DNA from 2 places in the Paenibacillus sp. WC2504 genome. Region 2 is predicted to be linked to the other one. Evidence: a T-box and tRNA genes for the amino acid it is inferred to sense, from the RefSeq annotation. Region 2 holds a T-box; the other holds one or more tRNA genes.
The links. The T-box of region 2 lies ahead of tyrS (tyrosine--tRNA ligase). A T-box ahead of a tRNA ligase gene usually reads a tRNA of that ligase, here a tRNA-Tyr.
Positions count from the first base shown of each region.

Region 1: it has a tRNA-Tyr gene. The T-box ahead of tyrS (tyrosine--tRNA ligase) is inferred to sense a tRNA for this amino acid. The anticodon was not compared.

Region 1 is NZ_JBQZFH010000001.1:8,022,272-8,026,686, reverse strand. It holds rRNA gene ACUN27_RS36760 (23S ribosomal RNA) at 1-1,428, shown strand, start outside; tRNA gene ACUN27_RS36755 (tRNA-Ser) at 1,546-1,637, shown strand; tRNA gene ACUN27_RS36750 (tRNA-Met) at 1,667-1,743, shown strand; tRNA gene ACUN27_RS36745 (tRNA-Val) at 1,760-1,835, shown strand; tRNA gene ACUN27_RS36740 (tRNA-Thr) at 1,907-1,982, shown strand; tRNA gene ACUN27_RS36735 (tRNA-Asp) at 2,010-2,086, shown strand; tRNA gene ACUN27_RS36730 (tRNA-Phe) at 2,132-2,204, shown strand; tRNA gene ACUN27_RS36725 (tRNA-Tyr) at 2,252-2,333, shown strand; tRNA gene ACUN27_RS36720 (tRNA-Lys) at 2,343-2,415, shown strand; gene ACUN27_RS36715 (MTH1187 family thiamine-binding protein) at 2,525-2,827, opposite strand; gene ACUN27_RS36710 (GMC family oxidoreductase) at 2,922-4,415, opposite strand, start outside.
Region 2 is NZ_JBQZFH010000001.1:3,264,694-3,269,108, reverse strand. It holds gene rpsD (30S ribosomal protein S4) at 1-413, shown strand, start outside; gene tyrS (tyrosine--tRNA ligase) at 454-1,713, opposite strand; T-box leader at 1,764-2,042, opposite strand; gene ACUN27_RS14335 (transglycosylase domain-containing protein) at 2,171-4,415, shown strand, end outside.

The sequences.
Region 1 (4,415 bases), 4.8 Mb from region 2:
CTGATGGATGCTCGTCCAAGCAGTGAGGCTGGTTAGTAGGCAAATCCGCTAACCGTAAGGCTGGGCTGTGATGGGGAGGGAAACTTTAAGTACCGAAGGTCATGATTTCACACTGCCAAGAAAAGCTTCTAGCCAGGCGAAGGTGCCCGTACCGCAAACCGACACAGGTGGGTGAGAAGAGAATTCTAAGGCGCGCGGAAGAACTCTCGTTAAGGAACTCGGCAAAATGACCCCGTAACTTCGGGAGAAGGGGTGCCTCGGTAGGGTGAATAGCCCGAGGGGGCCGCAGTGAAAAGGCCCAAGCGACTGTTTAGCAAAAACACAGGTCTGTGCGAAGCCGCAAGGCGAAGTATACGGGCTGACGCCTGCCCGGTGCTGGAAGGTTAAGAGGAGTGGTTAGGGGGTAACCCCGAAGCTATGAATTGAAGCCCCAGTAAACGGCGGCCGTAACTATAACGGTCCTAAGGTAGCGAAATTCCTTGTCAGGTAAATTCTGACCCGCACGAATGGCGTAACGACTTGGGCGCTGTCTCAACGAGAGATCCGGTGAAATTTTAATACCTGTGAAGATGCAGGTTACCCGCGACAAGACGGAAAGACCCCATGGAGCTTTACTGCAGCTTGATATTGGACTTTGGTACGATCTGTACAGGATAGGTGGGAGCCTTAGAAGCCTGAGCGCCAGCTTGGGTGGAGGCGCCGTTGGGATACCACCCTGATCGTATCGGAGTTCTAACCTGGTACCGTGATCCGGTATGGGGACAGTGTCAGGTGGGCAGTTTGACTGGGGCGGTCGCCTCCTAAAATGTAACGGAGGCGTTTAAAGGTTCCCTCAGAATGGTTGGAAATCATTCGCAGAGTGCAAAGGCATAAGGGAGCTTGACTGCGAGACCTACAAGTCGAGCAGGGACGAAAGTCGGACTTAGTGATCCGGTGGTACCGAATGGAAGGGCCATCGCTCAACGGATAAAAGCTACCCTGGGGATAACAGGCTTATCTCCCCCAAGAGTCCACATCGACGGGGAGGTTTGGCACCTCGATGTCGGCTCATCGCATCCTGGGGCTGAAGTAGGTCCCAAGGGTTGGGCTGTTCGCCCATTAAAGCGGTACGCGAGCTGGGTTCAGAACGTCGTGAGACAGTTCGGTCCCTATCTGTCGCGGGCGTAGGAAATTTGAGAGGAGCTGTCCTTAGTACGAGAGGACCGGGATGGACGTACCGCTGGTGTACCAGTTGTCTCGCCAGAGGCACCGCTGGGTAGCTATGTACGGAGGGGATAAGCGCTGAAAGCATCTAAGCGCGAAGCCCCCCTCAAGATGAGATTTCCCAGTATGTAAGACCCCTTGTAGACGACGAGGTTGATAGGTTCGAGGTGGAAGTGCGGCAACGTATGCAGCTGACGAATACTAATCGGTCGAGGGCTTAACCTAATATAGGGATCTTTAATCGAAGATTAAAGTCTCTCTGCTTGAAACCTATAGTTGTAACTTTACAAACGTTTCGTATCTAGTTTTCAGGGAATAATAATTCCTGAGTATATATGTCTTGGAGAGATACCCAAGTGGCTATAAGGGGACCCTCTGCTAAGGGGTTAGACTGCGTAAGTGGTGCGAGGGTTCGAATCCCTCTCTCTCCGCCAGTTCCAAACATATATAACACCTTTTATGTGGCGGCGTAGCTCAGCTGGCTAGAGCGTACGGTTCATACCCGTAAGGTCGGGGGTTCGAGCCCCTCTGCCGCTACCATAAAACCATTCCAGATGGAGGCTTAGCTCAGCTGGGAGAGCATCTGCCTTACAAGCAGAGGGTCGGCGGTTCGATCCCGTCAGCCTCCACCACTTTACCCCAAAAAGTGAAGTGTTTCCAAGATGGAGTTTCCGATTACTTTTCGGGGGCCTCGAAACTATATGCCGTTGTAGCGCAACTGGTAGAGCAACTGACTTGTAATCAGTAGGTTGGGGGTTCAAGTCCTCTCGACGGCACCATTTAGTTGGTGCAAATTGAATTGTCATGGAGCCGTGGTGTAGAGGCCTAACATGCCTGCCTGTCACGCAGGAGACCGCGGGTTCGAATCCCGTCGGCTCCGCCATTCATCTTTTTTAATGAATGGGACAAACTAAAAAGAAGTACATAAGGCTCGGTAGCTCAGTCGGTAGAGCAGAGGACTGAAAATCCTCGTGTCGGCGGTTCGATTCCGTCCCGAGCCATTGAGATGGTTGTGCTGCTACAACGCAGCACGGTTATCTCGCAATCTGGAGGCTTAGTGAAGTGGCTAAACACGGCAGACTGTAAATCTGCTCTCTCCGAGTTCGGTGGTTCGAATCCATCAGCCTCCATTTCCCTAAGAGCCATTAGCTCAGTTGGTAGAGCACCTGACTTTTAATCAGGGTGTCGTAGGTTCGAGTCCTACATGGCTCACTTTTATAAGTAAAAACACAAGGCCGCGAGGGTCTTTTTTTGTTTTTATTATTTTGATTTCTATAAACGCCTTTAATACAAAAAAGCATCCCAACGAGGGATGCTCTTTTTATTTCAATTTTTCTGCAACCGACTGCATTTTTTGAGACATAGAGGCCGCTTTATCACGGCGATCGTCGATTTTAATGGAGGTGGATACACGCTGTGCGCCATTCGTAAAGGGAACCTCATGCACAGCGCGAATGACCTCCAGAATTCGATCTAAGGAGCCTTCTAGAATAGTTCCCATGGGTGTCATCTCGAACGTAATATCCGTGTGCTTTTCTAGTTCTTTGTGAAGATCAGCCACATATCCGCTAAGGCTTGTAGTTGCTGTCCCGATTGGGATAATCGTAAATTCTGCAATAGCCATGTATGTTGAAACCTCTCCTTTCCTCTTGCCTGCTATGCTCTATTGTAGATGTTGGAATATAGGAGATGCAACTAAACGCTAGAGCACCGCTGCCTTAAATGCTAGCAAGTTCAATAATATAATCCGCAGTCCTTGCAGCAAGAGCCATAACCGTATTGGTCGGATTACAGCCGCTTGAGGTCACGAACAGACTCGCATCGCAGATGAAAAGGTTCGGTATATCGTGACTCTGCCCGTATGTGTTGACGACAGATGTAGCAGGGTTATTTCCCATACGGCATCCCCCCATGAAATGCTGCGTATCCGGTACAACGAAGGCAATTTCTCCTCCAGCCGCTTTGAGGATCAGCTGCATATTGTCAACGGCGTGATCGATGAGTTTGCGATCATTATCTCCGTAATTAAAGGTAACAGCGGCACGTGGCATGCCGTAGTCATCTTTTTCGTCAGATAAGGAGATATGGTTATCCCACTGTGGAAGAACCTCTCCAACCATCGTTAACCGCCCATAGTGATTGTAGTTAAGCATAGCTTGTCTTAGCCCTGATCCCCAAAGAGGATCTTGCGTCGATTTGCTGATCCCATCGGCCATATCTATAGGTCTGGAACCGTGAGAATGAATTGTATAGCCGCGAGCATAACCACGCCGAGGATCTGTCTCATAGAAATCCTGAGTAGATGCTAGCACTGGAGTGCCTTTGTATAAACGAACCTCCTGCTCAAATTTGGCATACACATCGTTGCTGCTATGCGTCATAATAGCACGGCCAACCCATCCGCTAGAATTAGCTAGACCGTCAGGAAATAGTGGCGACGCTGAATGAAGCAGCAGACGAGGCGTTTCGACGGCATGTGCGCATACAATAACCGTTTTGGCACGCTGCCGGTACTCCGTTCCCTGATGGACAAAGAGCACACCGCTGGCATGACCGTTTGCGTCAACTTCAATCTGAGTGACCATGCAATCGGGGAGAACCTCTGCCCCAGCTTTCACAGCTTTGGGGATATGAACGGTCAAGGTGCTGAATTTGGCATTCGGCATGCAGCCCTGGATGCAGAAACCGCGGTTGATGCAGGGAGGACGACCATCATAGGGAGCAGATAGAATGGCAAGCGGAGTAACAGCGGATTGAATGCCGAGTGCTTCACAGCCTTTTTGAAACAGGTAGGCGTTAGGACTTAAGGGGTCTCGTTCCGGATAGGGATAAGGCCCCCGAAAGTTGCCCCATGGAAAATGTTTAGGTCCGGAAACGGCAATTTCTTTTTCAATCCGATTATAGTAAGGTTCAAGATCTTTGTAATGAATGGGCCAGTCTTCTCCTACACCATCGATGGATTTGGTTTTGAAATCAGATTCATGAAATCGTAAGAAAACGCCCGTGAAGTTTTGCGTTCCCCCGCCGACTCCCCGTCCCGAATTAGAGTAACCCATGCCTAGCGGAACGGTCCCGTCTACAAGGCGAGTATCTTCCCACCCTAACTGCCGCATGCTCAACTCGTCACTAGCAAAATTCTTCTGAGGATCTCGCCAAGGTCCGGCATCCAAAACAACGACACTGAGACCGGCTTCGCTCAGTTCTTTGGCCAG
Region 2 (4,415 bases):
ACGAGAAGCAATTCCGCAACTTGTTCGACAAAGCTTCCAAACTTAAAGGTATCGCCGGTGAGAACTTCATGATCTTGCTTGAGAGCCGTTTGGACAACTTGGTTTACCGTCTTGGTCTTTCCAACTCCCGTGCAGGCGCGCGTCAACTCGTTTCTCACGGTCACGTAACTGTAAATGGCAAAAAAGTAGATATCGCTTCTTACATCGTATCCACTGGTGACGTTATCGCTCTTCGCGAAAGAAGCAAAGGCCTTTCCGCTGTGAAAGAAGCTCTTGCTAACCGTAACCACCTGCCAACTTACCTTGAGTTCAACGATGCAGCAGTAGAAGGCAAATACATCCGTTTGCCAGAGCGCGCTGAGCTTCCTCAAGAAATTGACGAGAAACAAATCGTCGAGTTCTACAGCCGTTAATAAAAGCAAACCCCTTAGGGAATTCCCTAAGGGGTTTATTTTATTTAAACTGCGCCAGGTAGTAGTTCTTTTTGCCGCGGCGAATAACGATGTAAGACTCTCCGAGTCTGCCCAGGTCCTTGGCGACCGCATCAAGCTCCGTTATTTTGACCCCGTTAACCGTCACAGCTCCGCTTTCAATGTCTTGACGAGCTTGGCGTTTGGACGGTGCAGCCCCTACAGCAATAAGCAGATCGACCAAAGGCATATCCTCTTGTTCTAGTGTCGAAGACGGAACATCCTTAAAGGCTTCCTCGATCTCTGTGCGAGATAGTTCCTGGATGTTGCCACTGAATAGTGCCGCTGTAATATTAAGCGCGCTCTCCAGAGCGTCTCCCCCGTGCACAAGCTTCGTAACTTCACGAGCAAGCAATTTCTGCGCTTCTCTCTTCTCAGGCTGTGTTTGGACCTCGACTTCCAATCGCTCAATTTCCTCGTGACTGATAAACGTGAAATACTTCAGGAAACGAATAACATCGTTGTCCGCCGTACCCAACCAGAACTGATAGAACTGGTAAGGGGACGTTTTGCTTGCATCCAGCCAAATCGCTCCGCCTTCTGTTTTACCGAACTTTTGTCCATCGCTTTTGGTTACAAGCGGCAAGGTTACGCCGTAGGCTCTGCTCTCCGTTGTTTTGCCGATAAGCTCAAGACCGGCTGTGATATTGCCCCACTGGTCACTTCCACCGATCTGCAAGGAACAATTTTTCGTTTCGTTCAGTTTCAAGAAGTCGTAGGATTGCAGGATCATGTAACTGAATTCCGTAAAAGAAATACCTTTTGTAATCCTGGAATCAACGGAATCCTTCGCCAGCATGTAGTTGACCGTAAAGTTTTTACCTACATCGCGCAAGAATTCGATCACATTCAAGGACCCTAGCCAATCATAGTTGTTGACTAACTCCGCGCTATTTTCGATATCCGATGAAAAATCCAAAAATCTCGAAAGCTGACCTTTAATGCTTTGAGACCATGCTTCTACGGTTTCTGGCCCGTTCAGGGTTCTCTCATTCGCTTTACCGCTAGGGTCTCCAATCAAGCCAGTTCCTCCCCCTACGAGCGCCAGAGGAATGTGACCCGCTAATTGAAAGCGGCGCAATGTTAAAATAGGCAGCAAACTGCCGATGTGCAGGCTATCCGCTGTCGGGTCAAACCCGCAGTACAAGACGACTCGCTCTTCGCTTAACTTCTTGTCCAAGCCTTCGCGGTCTGTAATTTGATGAAGCAATCCACGAAACTCCAAATCCTTCAAAATCGACATGTTCATCCATCTCCTTTGTTATGTGGGCATACAAAAAAGCCTTCTTATCCACAAGGGACGAGAAGACTTGACTCGCGGTACCACCCTAATTAAAACAGCAGTTACGTACATCTATAGGAACAACGCCCGTGTACGGCTAACTATTTTCACTCAAGAACCTGTAACGGGGTTTAATCGGCAAACACTACTAATGCAGCTTCTGTTGCTGCAGGTTCCCATTCACTGCTCCAGACCGTAATTCACTAACCTGCAGGTACCGGTTCGCACCCTCCACCGGCTCTCTGAAAGCATCCACAAGCTACCTACTGCTGATCTATCTACGCATTTGATACAATTTATATCATAGATTTCCGGCAATTGTCAAACCATGCAACCACCTTTCTTCGACACATCATTACCGCTGGGAGGGCAATTATGGTATACTATTAGGGTTCATGTAAGGAGGATATTGGAACTTATGCGCAATTTTTTCGCCAAAATCAATCGCCCTTGGGTAAGAACGACATTCAAAGTAATCGGAATTACGTTAAAATGGACGCTCATTTCTGCCTTTTTAGCAGGAATCGTGGGCGGCTCCGCGGCATTTGGATATGTCAGTGCACTGGTTAAAAAAGATCCTGTCCGCAGCGAAGAAGAAATTCGCCAGCAGATGCAGGAAAACGCTGTAACCGGCTTTGCTTACTTCAATGACGACACGGTCATTGGACAATTGCGAACCGAAGAAGACCGGCGTCTCGCTAAATTGGATGATATTCCGCAAGTATTGTTAGATGCTGTTCTTTCAATTGAAGACAAAGACTTCAACGAGCATCACGGAATTGATTTCCGCGGACTTTACCGGGCCGTCACTCAGAAGCTGCTGAATGAAGAAGTCCAAACCGGAGGAAGTACGATTACGCAGCAGCTCGCCAGACGGGTATTTTTAACGTTGGATCGAGATGATGGTCGTAAAGCAAGAGAATTGCTGCTCGCTCTGCGGATGGAACGCCTGATGTCCAAAGATGAGATTTTGCTCGCCTATCTGAACAAAATCCCCTACGGAAACGGCTCAACCGGTTACAACCTATACGGGATTAAAGCAGCTGCCAAAGGTCTGTTCGACATTGATGATCTGAGCAAGCTTAACGTAGCCCAAGCCGCTTATCTGGCTGGACTGCCGCAATCCCCTTCTCAGTACTCGGCATTCACAAGTAAACCGGAGTTTGATGAAGATGGCTTTAAAAAGGCTGTTACCAGGCAGCAGCTTGTGCTGAAACGGATGCTCGAAGAAAAGAAAATAACGAATGAGCAATATCAAGCTGCTCTCAAGTTTGATCTGAAAGCATCAATGCCATCTGCCGCTCAAAAAGCGTACACGACTTATCCGTATCTGATGATTGAGACGGAACAAGAAGCAGCCGAGATTTTGCTGAAAATTCAAAAGCCAGACCTTGATCCTACTAAAAATCAAGCCGCTTATAGTGAAGCTTTGAAAGGCATACATACTCAGCTATTGCGCGGTGGTTATCAAATTTACACAACGATCGACAAGACGATTTATGATTCCATGCACGAAATCTCGAGCAACGATAAGAATTTCGCACCAAATGATGAGAAAAAAGGCATTGAGCAAGTCGGCGCGATCATGATCGATTCCAAGTCAGGCGCTATCAAGGGAATGATTGAGGGGCGGAACTTCTTCGACGAACAGCTGAATCACGCTACACAAGCGTATAGACAGCCAGGTTCAACAATGAAGCCCATCGCCGCCTACATTCCAGCTTTAGAAAAAGGTGCCATTCAACCAGCAAGTATTGTGGATGACATTCCGATTATTCTCAAAGACGGCGTCAAAGGTTTCCATCTGCCAGAGAACTGGGATCACAAGTTCCACGGATTGATGACAGCCAGAAAAGCATTGAACCAGTCTTACAACATCCCTGCCATCGATATCTTTTTGAATAAAGTTGGTATTAACGACGCTTGGGATTTTGCGAAAAAGCTGGGGATTACCTCTATTCAAAAAGAAGATTATTACGCCCAAACCGGTGTAATCGGCGGATTAAGCCGTGGTACTTCCGTCAGAGAGCTGACTGGAGCCTACGCTTCTATCCCAAACAAAGGACAGTACAATGAAACATTCATGATTCGCGAAATCAAAGATTCGAACGGTCAAACGATTTATTCTCATGATCAGAAGCCAACACAGGTCTACTCCCCACAAAGTGCATATCTGATTACGGATATGATGAAAACGGTGATTAGCCAAGGTACCGCTACAGATCTAATGAAAAAGTATAAATCTTACGGCAAAATCGAGATTTCAGGTAAAACAGGCTCTACACAAGATGATGCTGATGCATGGTTCATGGGCTTTACACCGGATATTACAGTGGGCGTTTGGATTGGCTATGATCAACCAATCAATAAGCTTTCTTCCAAAACACTGCAAACGAATCACGCCAAAGACGTCTGGGCCTTAATCATGAATAAAACGATCGAACAGAAGCCAGAGCTCTTCCCAACCAAAACGTTCGCCAAACCTGATGGTATCGTATCGGCTACTGTATCCAGCTTATCCGGCAAACTGCCAAGCGAATTAACAACAAGCTCGAATCTTCAAGTAACCGATATCTTCAACAAGAAATATGTGCCTACGGAAGTCGACAATGTCATGGTGCGGATGAAAATCAGCTCTTACAACGGCTTGAACTACATGGCAC